Regions from separate parts of the Rhizobium sp. A37_96 genome, predicted to be linked through region 3. Evidence: riboswitches for the same ligand, from Rfam matches in the RefSeq annotation. Region 3 holds a riboswitch; each other region holds the start of a gene.
What was found. Region 3 has a riboswitch for cobalamin ahead of ACQZ6J_RS10025 (aromatic ring-hydroxylating oxygenase subunit alpha). Riboswitches for the same ligand answer to the same signal wherever they lie in the genome.

Region 1 (2,193 bases), on a different contig from region 3:
GCGATTGCCGTTTTTGCTCGATGCCCCGCAGCTCATGAAGCCTGCCCTGGACGAGCGGATCATGCACCCGGACGGAAGTCAGCCGGGCATGCATGGTCTGCTGCGATGCCGTGAGCGACGAGGCGTCATCGCCGGCCGTGAAATGGCGGCCAAGCAGGGCGATTTCGTCGAGCTTCTGCGTCGCGAATGCGAGCCAGGAGCGAAGTTCGTCGTCAAGGGCCGTTTCCAGTTCGATGTCGATCGGGACATGCAGCAGCGAGCAGGACGGCGCAATCACGATATCCGCCTCGCCGCGAAGCGCGGCCACGGCGGCAATGCGTGAGGCGATGGCCTGAAGATCGCTTCGCCAGATGTTGCGCCCGTCGATGATCCCGAGAGACAAAGCGAGATGCGCCGGCGCACGACGGACGATATCCTCCAGCGTGCTGCCGCCGCGAACGAGATCGAGATGCAATCCGGCGACGGGAAGCTGCAGAGCGATGTCGAGATTGTCGCCCAGCGACCCGAAATAGGTCGCAAGCACGAGCTTGAGGTTTGGTGCTGCCTTGGCGAGCGCCTTATACGCCAGCGCGAAGGCCTGCCTTTCCTTGTCGGAGAGATCGAGGACCAGAGCCGGCTCATCCACCTGGACGCTGTCGACGCCTGCGTCGGCCAGCTCGGACAGGATGCGGGCATAGACTGGCAGCAGCCGCTCCAGAAGGTCGATCGGAGCGGAATCGTCGAGCGCCTTGCTGAGCTTCAGGAAGGTCACCGGCCCGAGGATCACCGGCCGGGTGTGGATGCCGAGCGCCTTCGCCTCCAGAAAGGCTTCGAGAGGCCGGTTGGATGTCAGCTCGAAGCGCTGATCGGCTTTGAGTTCCGGCACCATGTAGTGGTAGTTCGTATCGAACCACTTCGTCATCTCGAGCGCGGCCGCACCGGCTGCATGGTGCGCATGTCCGCAATCGGCGTGTCCGTTACCGGACGAACCGCGGGCCATCGCGAAATAGACGTCGAGATCGACCGGTCCCCCGCGCCATCCGTAGACCGGAGGCACAGCGCCCACCATGACCGCCGTGTCGAGAACGTGGTCGTAGAAGGAGAAGTCGTTGGAGGGGATGATGTCGATCCCTTTTTCCCGTTGCAGTCGCCAATGATCGGCGCGGAGCGTTCTGGCAGTCTCCAGAAGCGCGGCCCGATCGGTCTTGCCGGCCCAATAGGATTCGAGCGCGAACTTCAGTTCGCGATGTCTTCCAATACGTGGAAAACCGAGATTTGCGGTCTTGATGGTCATTTCCTTACCCCGAAGGTTGTGGGCAAGGCATTGGCTGACGCATCGACGATAGGCACAGTGCGCCCGTCGCAACGCGGCACACCGGGACACCCCGCCCGTGGACGTTATCTATCGCGGCAGGTCTCCTGGCTTGCGGGTCATCGCTACCGTTCCGTCTTCCCGAGGCGTCTTCCTCAGTGACATGGTGGAACGGCGGCTCTCCGCCTACAGTTGCGGGGGCAGCTTCGGCATGGACGAACATCGTCGCACCGAATTCCCTCTTAGCTCATCCGCATTGGCGCGGGTAAGAACCACGATGGCGTCAACATGAACGACGCAGGCGCAAGCGTCAAGGAGATATAAAGATATCTTTATATCTTGGTTTGGAATTGCGTGAGCTGCAGATCATGGGCATCGGAGACGCATCGACCGTGCGCGGCCCCAATAACGCTGCCATCCATGGCGAATGGTTTGCTGCAGCGTCTCGATGGGAAAAGGTTGCCGCTTTGAGGCCCGTACGCGATCGCGAGTGAAAGCGGACGCAAACGACCGAGAAAAGCATAACGCCCCTCCGGCCTCCGAAGCCTGCGGAAAATCCGCAGGCGACAACGCAACCAGGCCAGACCCGAGACATTTTGGCCCAGGCTGGAGTGACGGCCGGCAGGAAATCTCTCGCCGTGCCGGCGCCTTGCTTCGATTGGCTAATCGGCCGAGCTGCCGTTCGCCACGAATTTAGTGGTTCTTGTTCGGCCCTTTGCCGGTGGTGAAGCTGCAGGTTTTGATCTTGCAGCTCGGATCGTCGCTTGTCGGGACGCTGGCGCTGGCCATCGTACCCTGGCCGAGGCACGACATCGAATTCGAAACGGTTCGGTTGTACATCATCATGCCCGGATGGTGCGACGGGTATTTCAGCACGACTGAACCACCTTCCTGCGCCATCT
Region 2 (2,193 bases), on a different contig from region 3:
CACGGCGCAGCAATGCCCTGAATCGACCGAGGTCGAAAAAGGCCGAGAAGACGCCGAGGCGGCGCGGTTGGAATTTCTGCAACATTGGGAGCGGACGATACGTTTTTACTAGAATGTGAGGGCTTACCCTCTATAAACTCCTAACATCAAAGAAATACGGCAAAAAAGCCGCCGGTCTTTTGGGAATTTTCAGCCGATTTCGCAATCAGGACGGTGCGCGTCGCATCCATGCCCTTGATTGACTTGAACTAAGTGAAAGCCTAATCATTGCCGGCATAACGAATGGTTCCCGAGCGGCGATCTGTCGCATGGGATGAAAAGGGAATGTGAAGGGGCGGACCCAATCCGGGCGTTCTCATCACAGCCGACCCCGCGACTGTAGAGCGGTCAGGGACTTTCGTCCGGTTTGACAGCCATCCCGCCGATCGTTCGCATGGGGCGAACAGGCGGAGCAGCTTCAAGCCGGAAAAGCCACTGGTGTGGCATCATGATCTACCGGGGTTGGACGCCTCTCAAGTCTACGAATCGTCCGCCTTTTCATGATGCGCTGCCGGGAAGGCGAGAAAGACCCGCTGGGCTACGATCGGGAGCGACCGGTTTCGGTCCGCCCCGATCGTGGCGCCTTATCCGCGAGCCAGGAGACCTGCCATGCGTGCCGGGCGCAGAGCCTGTTCCAGGAACGCGAGTTCCGCTGCCAGCACGGAGGTTGTCATGGCGCAAGACGAGTTTTCGGCGTGTAGACGCCAATTTTCCGGTATCAGCCCGATGCTGCCGACCCTCGCTGTCGCGTGGGAGCGGAAATAACGCATGTCCTCTTCGAATTCCCGGTCTGTTTTCGTCCTCGGCGGCGCACGTTCCGGCAAATCCAGATTTGCCGAATCCCTGGTTTCGGACACGGGGCTCGAACGTCACTATGTGGCGACAGGGCAGGCGTGGGACGATGAAATGCGCGAGCGCATCGCGCAGCACCGTGCCGACCGCGGCGATCTATGGCAGACGCATGAAGAGCCGATCGATCTCGTGGCGCGGCTTGCCGCGATCGATGCCGACGAGCGCTCCGTGCTGGTGGACTGCCTGACGCTCTGGGTGACCAATCTGATGATGGCGGAGCGCGACATTGCCGCGGAGTTTGCGGCCCTTACCGCGTTTCTGCCGACGGCGCGAGCGCGGCTCGTTCTCGTCTCCAACGAGGTGGGTCTCGGTATCGTGCCTGACAATCGCATGGCGCGCGAATTTCGCGACCATGCCGGCCGGTTGCACCAGATGGTCGCGGCGGCGAGTGCCGAAGTTTATTTTATCGCAGCGGGCTTGCCGCTGAAAATGAAGGGTTGATCCATATGAACCAGGAAAAGATTCCCGCCACCGTCATCACCGGCTTTCTGGGAGCCGGCAAGACGACGATGATCCGCAACCTCCTGCAGAATGCCGGTGGCAAGAAGATCGCGCTGATCATCAACGAATTCGGCGATCTCGGCGTCGACGGCGACGTGCTCAAGGGCTGCGGCGCGGAGAACTGCACCGAAGACGATATCATCGAGCTGACCAATGGCTGCATCTGCTGCACCGTCGCCGACGACTTCATTCCCACCATGACGAAGCTTCTGGAGCGCGATGCGCGCCCGGATCACATCGTCATCGAGACCTCCGGCCTTGCGCTGCCGCAGCCGCTGGTCGCCGCTTTCAACTGGCCTGACATCCGCACGCAGGTCACCGTCGATGGCGTCATCACCGTGGTCGATAGCGCCGCCGTTGCCGCCGGCCGTTTCGCCGACGATCACGATGCCGTCGAGGCTCGCCGCGTCGAGGACGATTCGCTCGACCACGAAAGCCCGATCGAGGAGCTTTTCGAGGACCAGCTGACTTGCGCCGATCTGATCGTTCTCAACAAGACCGACCTGATCGATGTTGCCGGCCTCGGTCGTGTCCGTGCGGAAGTCGCCTCGCGCACTGCCCGCAAGCCGACGATCATCGAAGCCAAGAACGGCGATGTGCCGGCTGCCGTCCTGCTCGGCCTCGGCATCGGCACCGAGGGCGATATCGTCAACCGCAAATCGCATCACGAGCTCGAGCATGAAGACGGCACGCCGCACGATCACGACGAATTCGACAGCTTCGTGGTCGAGCTCGGCCCGGTTGCCGACCCGGCAGCCTTCGTTGACGCGCTGAAGGGCGTGATCGCGGAACACGACGTCC
Region 3 (2,193 bases):
CTGATGTCTTCGAAGAAGTTTTCTTCCTGGCCGATGCGGGCGAAGAAGTTGGCGATATAGAAGGCCCAGTTCACGTCCTCATATTGCGCGAACTGTGTCCGCGCGGCTGTAACGTGACAATAGCCGAGATGCGGCGTGTCCTTCAGCGTGTGATGAAAGATGAGCTTCGGAAAACGGATGGATTTGTGGAAGCTGTTGAGCCGGTCATGGGTCTTTTCGCCGGCATCCCTGAGCTTCAGCGCGGTACGCTCGGCCACCTGCTGATGACTGAGGTATTCGCGCTCTTCCGCAAGCCAATGCGGCCTGTCGCGGTTGATGCGGCCCGTGCGCAGGAATTCGCTGTGCCCCGTCGTCGGTGCCGCCGGCGCCGGTTCGGGGTCGGCGGGCTTCCCAGCGTCGAAATATCTGAGTTTGGCCATGCCGGATCTCGCTATAAAACTCTCTATGCGGGACGATAGATCGCAGAGCTTGAGCCGGGCTTAACCGCGCCGGGCCGGCAAACCTTCGAGGAGACGAAAGAACATGCCAGGAATGACCGATCTCACGCAGCTGCTTTCCGGCATGAAGCCTCATCTCGTCGAGGGTGAGTTCGTCTATTGCACCGTGCCGGCCTCCGCGCTCGCGGATCATCTGCATCTGGAGCCGATCGGGCTTTTCCGGGAGAAGGAAGGCGTGACGCTGATCCTTCCCCTGGAGACGGCGAAGCAAGCGGGGCTTCCGGCGGCACCGGCAATGCGGATGATTACGCTCGAGGTCCACTCGTCTCTCGAGGCCGTGGGCCTGACGGCGGCCTTCGCCACGGCCCTTGGAAACGAGGGGATCAGCGCCAATGTCGTTGCCGCTTACTATCACGATCATATCTTCGTGCCGGCTGCCGATGCCGGGCGTGCGATGGCCGCCCTGATGGCGCTTTCCGCCGCCCAATCATCCCCCTGAGCGCCGGCCGGCGGCTGATCTGTCGCAATCAGAATAAAGCGTCATCGATGCGATGTGGATGGCGCATATGCCGCACTTTCCACGCAGGCACATAAGAGCTTGAATTACCTTCCTATATTGGCGCTGTTTGCAACCGTCCCACGGCCCCGTTTCACCTGTCGTCAATTTCGAAGCCGATGTCGCATTGCAGCGCAGCCGCCGACAGGGCCGAGGGATATGATGATATCAATCTCAAGGTGCCGTCTGCTAGGGAGGCGGAGAATTGGGAAGCCGGTCAAAATCCGGCGCTGCCCCCGCAACGGTGGTGGAGTAAGGCATGGCGGATAAAGCCACTGGGTCTGGTCGGCCTGGGAAGGTGCCATGGGGTTCTGGAAACAGGGCCGCTCCAGAGCCCGGAAACCAGCCTTGGGCACATATGGTTTACTGACCGCGGCGGGCGGCCAGGACATTGCACCCGGCTGTTCCCAACCGGCCGCGCATGTCCTCTGCTCGTCTCCCGGTACTGCGCGAGGATAGGCAAATGGATATCAACAGCAATGTTTTGCGGCAATTGAAAAATCGCCGGCCGGGTTTCAGCCTGGAGCAACCCTTCTACACCGACGCCGAGTACTTCAAGCTCGACATGGAGATGATCTACTATCGCGACTGGCTGTTCATCGGTCACGATTGCGAAGTGCCGCGCGCGGGCAACTACTTCACCGTCCAGATCGGCGATTACCCGATCGTCATCGTTCGCGGCCGCGACCAGGTTATCCGCGCCTTCCACAACAGCTGTCGCCATCGCGGTTCGCGCGTCTGCACGACCGATCGCGGTTCCTCGGCAAAGCTGGTCTGCCCCTATCATCAGTGGACCTACGAGCTCGACGGCTCCTTGCTGTTCGCCCGCCAGATGGCCGAGGATTTCGACAAGACCCAGTATTCGCTGAAGCCGGTCCATTGCGAAAGCGTCGGCGGCTACATCTTCATCTGCCTGGCAAAGAACGCTCCGGACTTCGCGTCCGTCCGCGCCACGATCGAACCCTACATGGCGCCGCACCGCATCAGCGAAGCCAAGATCGCCTTCCAGAGCACCATCATCGAAAAAGGCAACTGGAAGCTGGTGTGGGAAAACAATCGCGAGTGCTATCACTGCGCCGCCAATCATCCCGAACTTTGCCGCACCTTCCCGGAAGCGCCGACCGTCAGCGGCGTGCAGGGCGCGATGAGCGATCCCGTGATCACCGCGCATTGGGCGCATTGCGAAGCCGCCGGCCTGCC
Region 4 (2,193 bases), on a different contig from region 3:
GTGAGGCGGAGGCGAACGGCCAAAGCTGGCAATCCGTCATGAACGGCTTGCGCAAGCATGCGCGGTCGCTTTGGCGGTCCTTGCCGGCCGGCCAGAAGCAGCAGTTCAACCGGCATCTCAGGGCGCTCTACGACAGCCATCGCAACCGGCTGCCCGAGGCGCTGCATGTTCGCCTGAAGCAGGAGCTGGCCGAGGGAAATACCTTGCTGCGGCGTGGCCATTTCATCCGGCGAACGCCGACTGGGCTGGTCTTGAGACCGGCAGGGCGGCAGGAGACCGAACAGCTCTATGCCGACGATGTGATCGACTGTCGATGCCAGGCGCCCGATCTGAATGCCCCGCTGCTGCGGAGCCTGATCGACACCGGTCTTGCGGTGCCGGACGAGCTCGGTCTCGGCCTTGCCGTCGAGGCGGCAGGGGCGCTTGAGGTGAACGGCCGCACGACGGAAGGGCTCTTTGCCATCGGTCCCCTGGGTCTTGGCAGTCTCCCCGACATCGATCTGGTGCCGGAAATCGTGACGCAGGCCTATGCGGCAGCGGAAAGCGTCGCCGAGCGTTTCCATCCGCAGTGCAAGGCGGTGTAGCAACTCCCCGGTTTCCTCTCGTTATGCCAAGTCGGCTGTCCTTCCGCCGCTTCCCCACAGGTGCGATGTCGGAGGGTGAAAATAGCAGGTTGTTATTTGTTATGTAATAACGTAACAAAAGCTATGGCCTATGCCGAACCCAAGGACAAACGAAAGCGCACATGACATCGCCGTTGCCCACCTCCGTTTTCTATGAGATGAATAGCCTCGATGGTGCTGCCCTCGGATTGATCCTGAAGGTGGCTGAAAAGGGAACACGGTGCGGACTACCCATCAGGGGCCAAAACCGTGGCTGCCCCCGCAACTGTAAGCGGAGAGCGCGTTCGCAGCATGCCACTGGCTTTTTGCCGGGAAGGCGCGAACGGGTTGTGACCCGCGAGCCAGGAGACCTGCCATCGATGATATCAACCGTAACGGACGGGGTGTTCCGATGGAAAATCAGTGGTTGGGCGGGGACGCCGTTGCGTCCGTTGGCCCTATCTTGACTTTGCCTCCGGCGAATTCTCCGGGAGGCATTTCATGGACAAAGCAAAAGCGGCAGCGCACCGGATTACCGTCTGCACCAATTGCCGCCACGTCGGCAGGCCATGCCGGCCCGGTCTCGATCTTTTGAAACATCTGCAAGTGGCCATTTCCCAAGCGGGCAGAGTGCTTTCCGATGATTTCAGCCTTGAAGGCAGCGTCTGCATGGCGGGCTGCGAACGACCCTGTACGGTCGCGTTTCAGGCAACGGCAAAAGCGACCTATCTTTTCGGTGACATCGAGGACGCTGCCGATATTGGAGCGCTCGTTTCCTTTGCGCGGCTGTATCGGGATCGCCCGGATGGGCTGACGCGCGAGAGCGAGAGGCCGAGAGCGCTCGGCGGCAAGACGCTGGCGCGCATTCCGGCTGCCATAGTCTCGGCCGAATACCAGCTGTCGCCGTTGCAATAGGAGCCCACGATGTCCGAACGAAGCGCGCGATTGTACGCCGATGGCGTCACCTGGGGGCCTCAGAAAAGCATGCCGATCATCAGCGGCATCACGCTGTCTATCGAAGCCGGCGCCCGGCTGGCCATCATCGGCCCGAACGGAGCCGGCAAGTCGACCCTGTTGCGCTGCCTCTATCGCGGCCTCAAGCCGCAGCGGGGCACGGTGCGGCTCGATGGCGTCGATCTCTGGTCCATCGCTCCCAGGGAGGCGGCGCAACGGATCGCCGTCGTGCCGCAGGAGACACCGGGCGATTTTCCCTTCAGCGTGCGCGACGTGGTGCTGATGGGCAGAATTCCGCATCGCAAGGGCATGGCGCGCCGGAGCGACCGGGATCACGACGTCACGACCAAGGCTCTTGCACGCCTGGAGCTGGAGCCTTTGGCGCTGCGGCAGTTCGCGTCGCTGTCCGGCGGCGAAAAGCAGCGGGCACTGATTGCGCGTGCGCTGGCGCAGGAGCCTGAGCTCATCATTCTCGACGAGCCGACCAACCACCTCGACATCCGCCACCAGCTTGAGATTCTCGAGCTGTTGAAGGGGTTGGGGCCAACGATCATTACGACGCTGCACGACATCAACCTTGCAGCGGACTTTGCGACACATGTCGCCGTTCTCGATTGCGGGCGTCTCACGGGGCATG

Region 1: another riboswitch for cobalamin. It lies ahead of metE (5-methyltetrahydropteroyltriglutamate--homocysteine S-methyltransferase); the one in region 3 lies ahead of ACQZ6J_RS10025 (aromatic ring-hydroxylating oxygenase subunit alpha).
Region 2: another riboswitch for cobalamin. It lies ahead of cobU (bifunctional adenosylcobinamide kinase/adenosylcobinamide-phosphate guanylyltransferase); the one in region 3 lies ahead of ACQZ6J_RS10025 (aromatic ring-hydroxylating oxygenase subunit alpha).
Region 4: another riboswitch for cobalamin. It lies ahead of ACQZ6J_RS01280 (DUF1636 family protein); the one in region 3 lies ahead of ACQZ6J_RS10025 (aromatic ring-hydroxylating oxygenase subunit alpha).

What each region holds. Positions count from the first base shown of each region.
Region 1 is NZ_JBNWDS010000001.1:748,091-750,283, forward strand. It holds gene metE (5-methyltetrahydropteroyltriglutamate--homocysteine S-methyltransferase) at 1-1,273, opposite strand, end outside; cobalamin riboswitch at 1,372-1,583, opposite strand; gene ACQZ6J_RS03630 (hypothetical protein) at 1,985-2,193, opposite strand, start outside.
Region 2 is NZ_JBNWDS010000001.1:229,528-231,720, reverse strand. It holds gene ACQZ6J_RS01110 (chloride channel protein) at 1-85, opposite strand, end outside; cobalamin riboswitch at 267-489, shown strand; gene cobU (bifunctional adenosylcobinamide kinase/adenosylcobinamide-phosphate guanylyltransferase) at 808-1,332, shown strand; gene cobW (cobalamin biosynthesis protein CobW) at 1,338-2,193, shown strand, end outside.
Region 3 is NZ_JBNWDS010000002.1:741,873-744,065, forward strand. It holds gene ACQZ6J_RS10015 (DUF6656 family protein) at 1-419, opposite strand, end outside; gene ACQZ6J_RS10020 (ACT domain-containing protein) at 523-936, shown strand; cobalamin riboswitch at 1,154-1,358, shown strand; gene ACQZ6J_RS10025 (aromatic ring-hydroxylating oxygenase subunit alpha) at 1,457-2,193, shown strand, end outside.
Region 4 is NZ_JBNWDS010000001.1:269,376-271,568, reverse strand. It holds gene ACQZ6J_RS01285 (FAD/NAD(P)-binding protein) at 1-584, shown strand, start outside; cobalamin riboswitch at 779-995, shown strand; gene ACQZ6J_RS01280 (DUF1636 family protein) at 1,104-1,517, shown strand; gene ACQZ6J_RS01275 (ABC transporter ATP-binding protein) at 1,527-2,193, shown strand, end outside.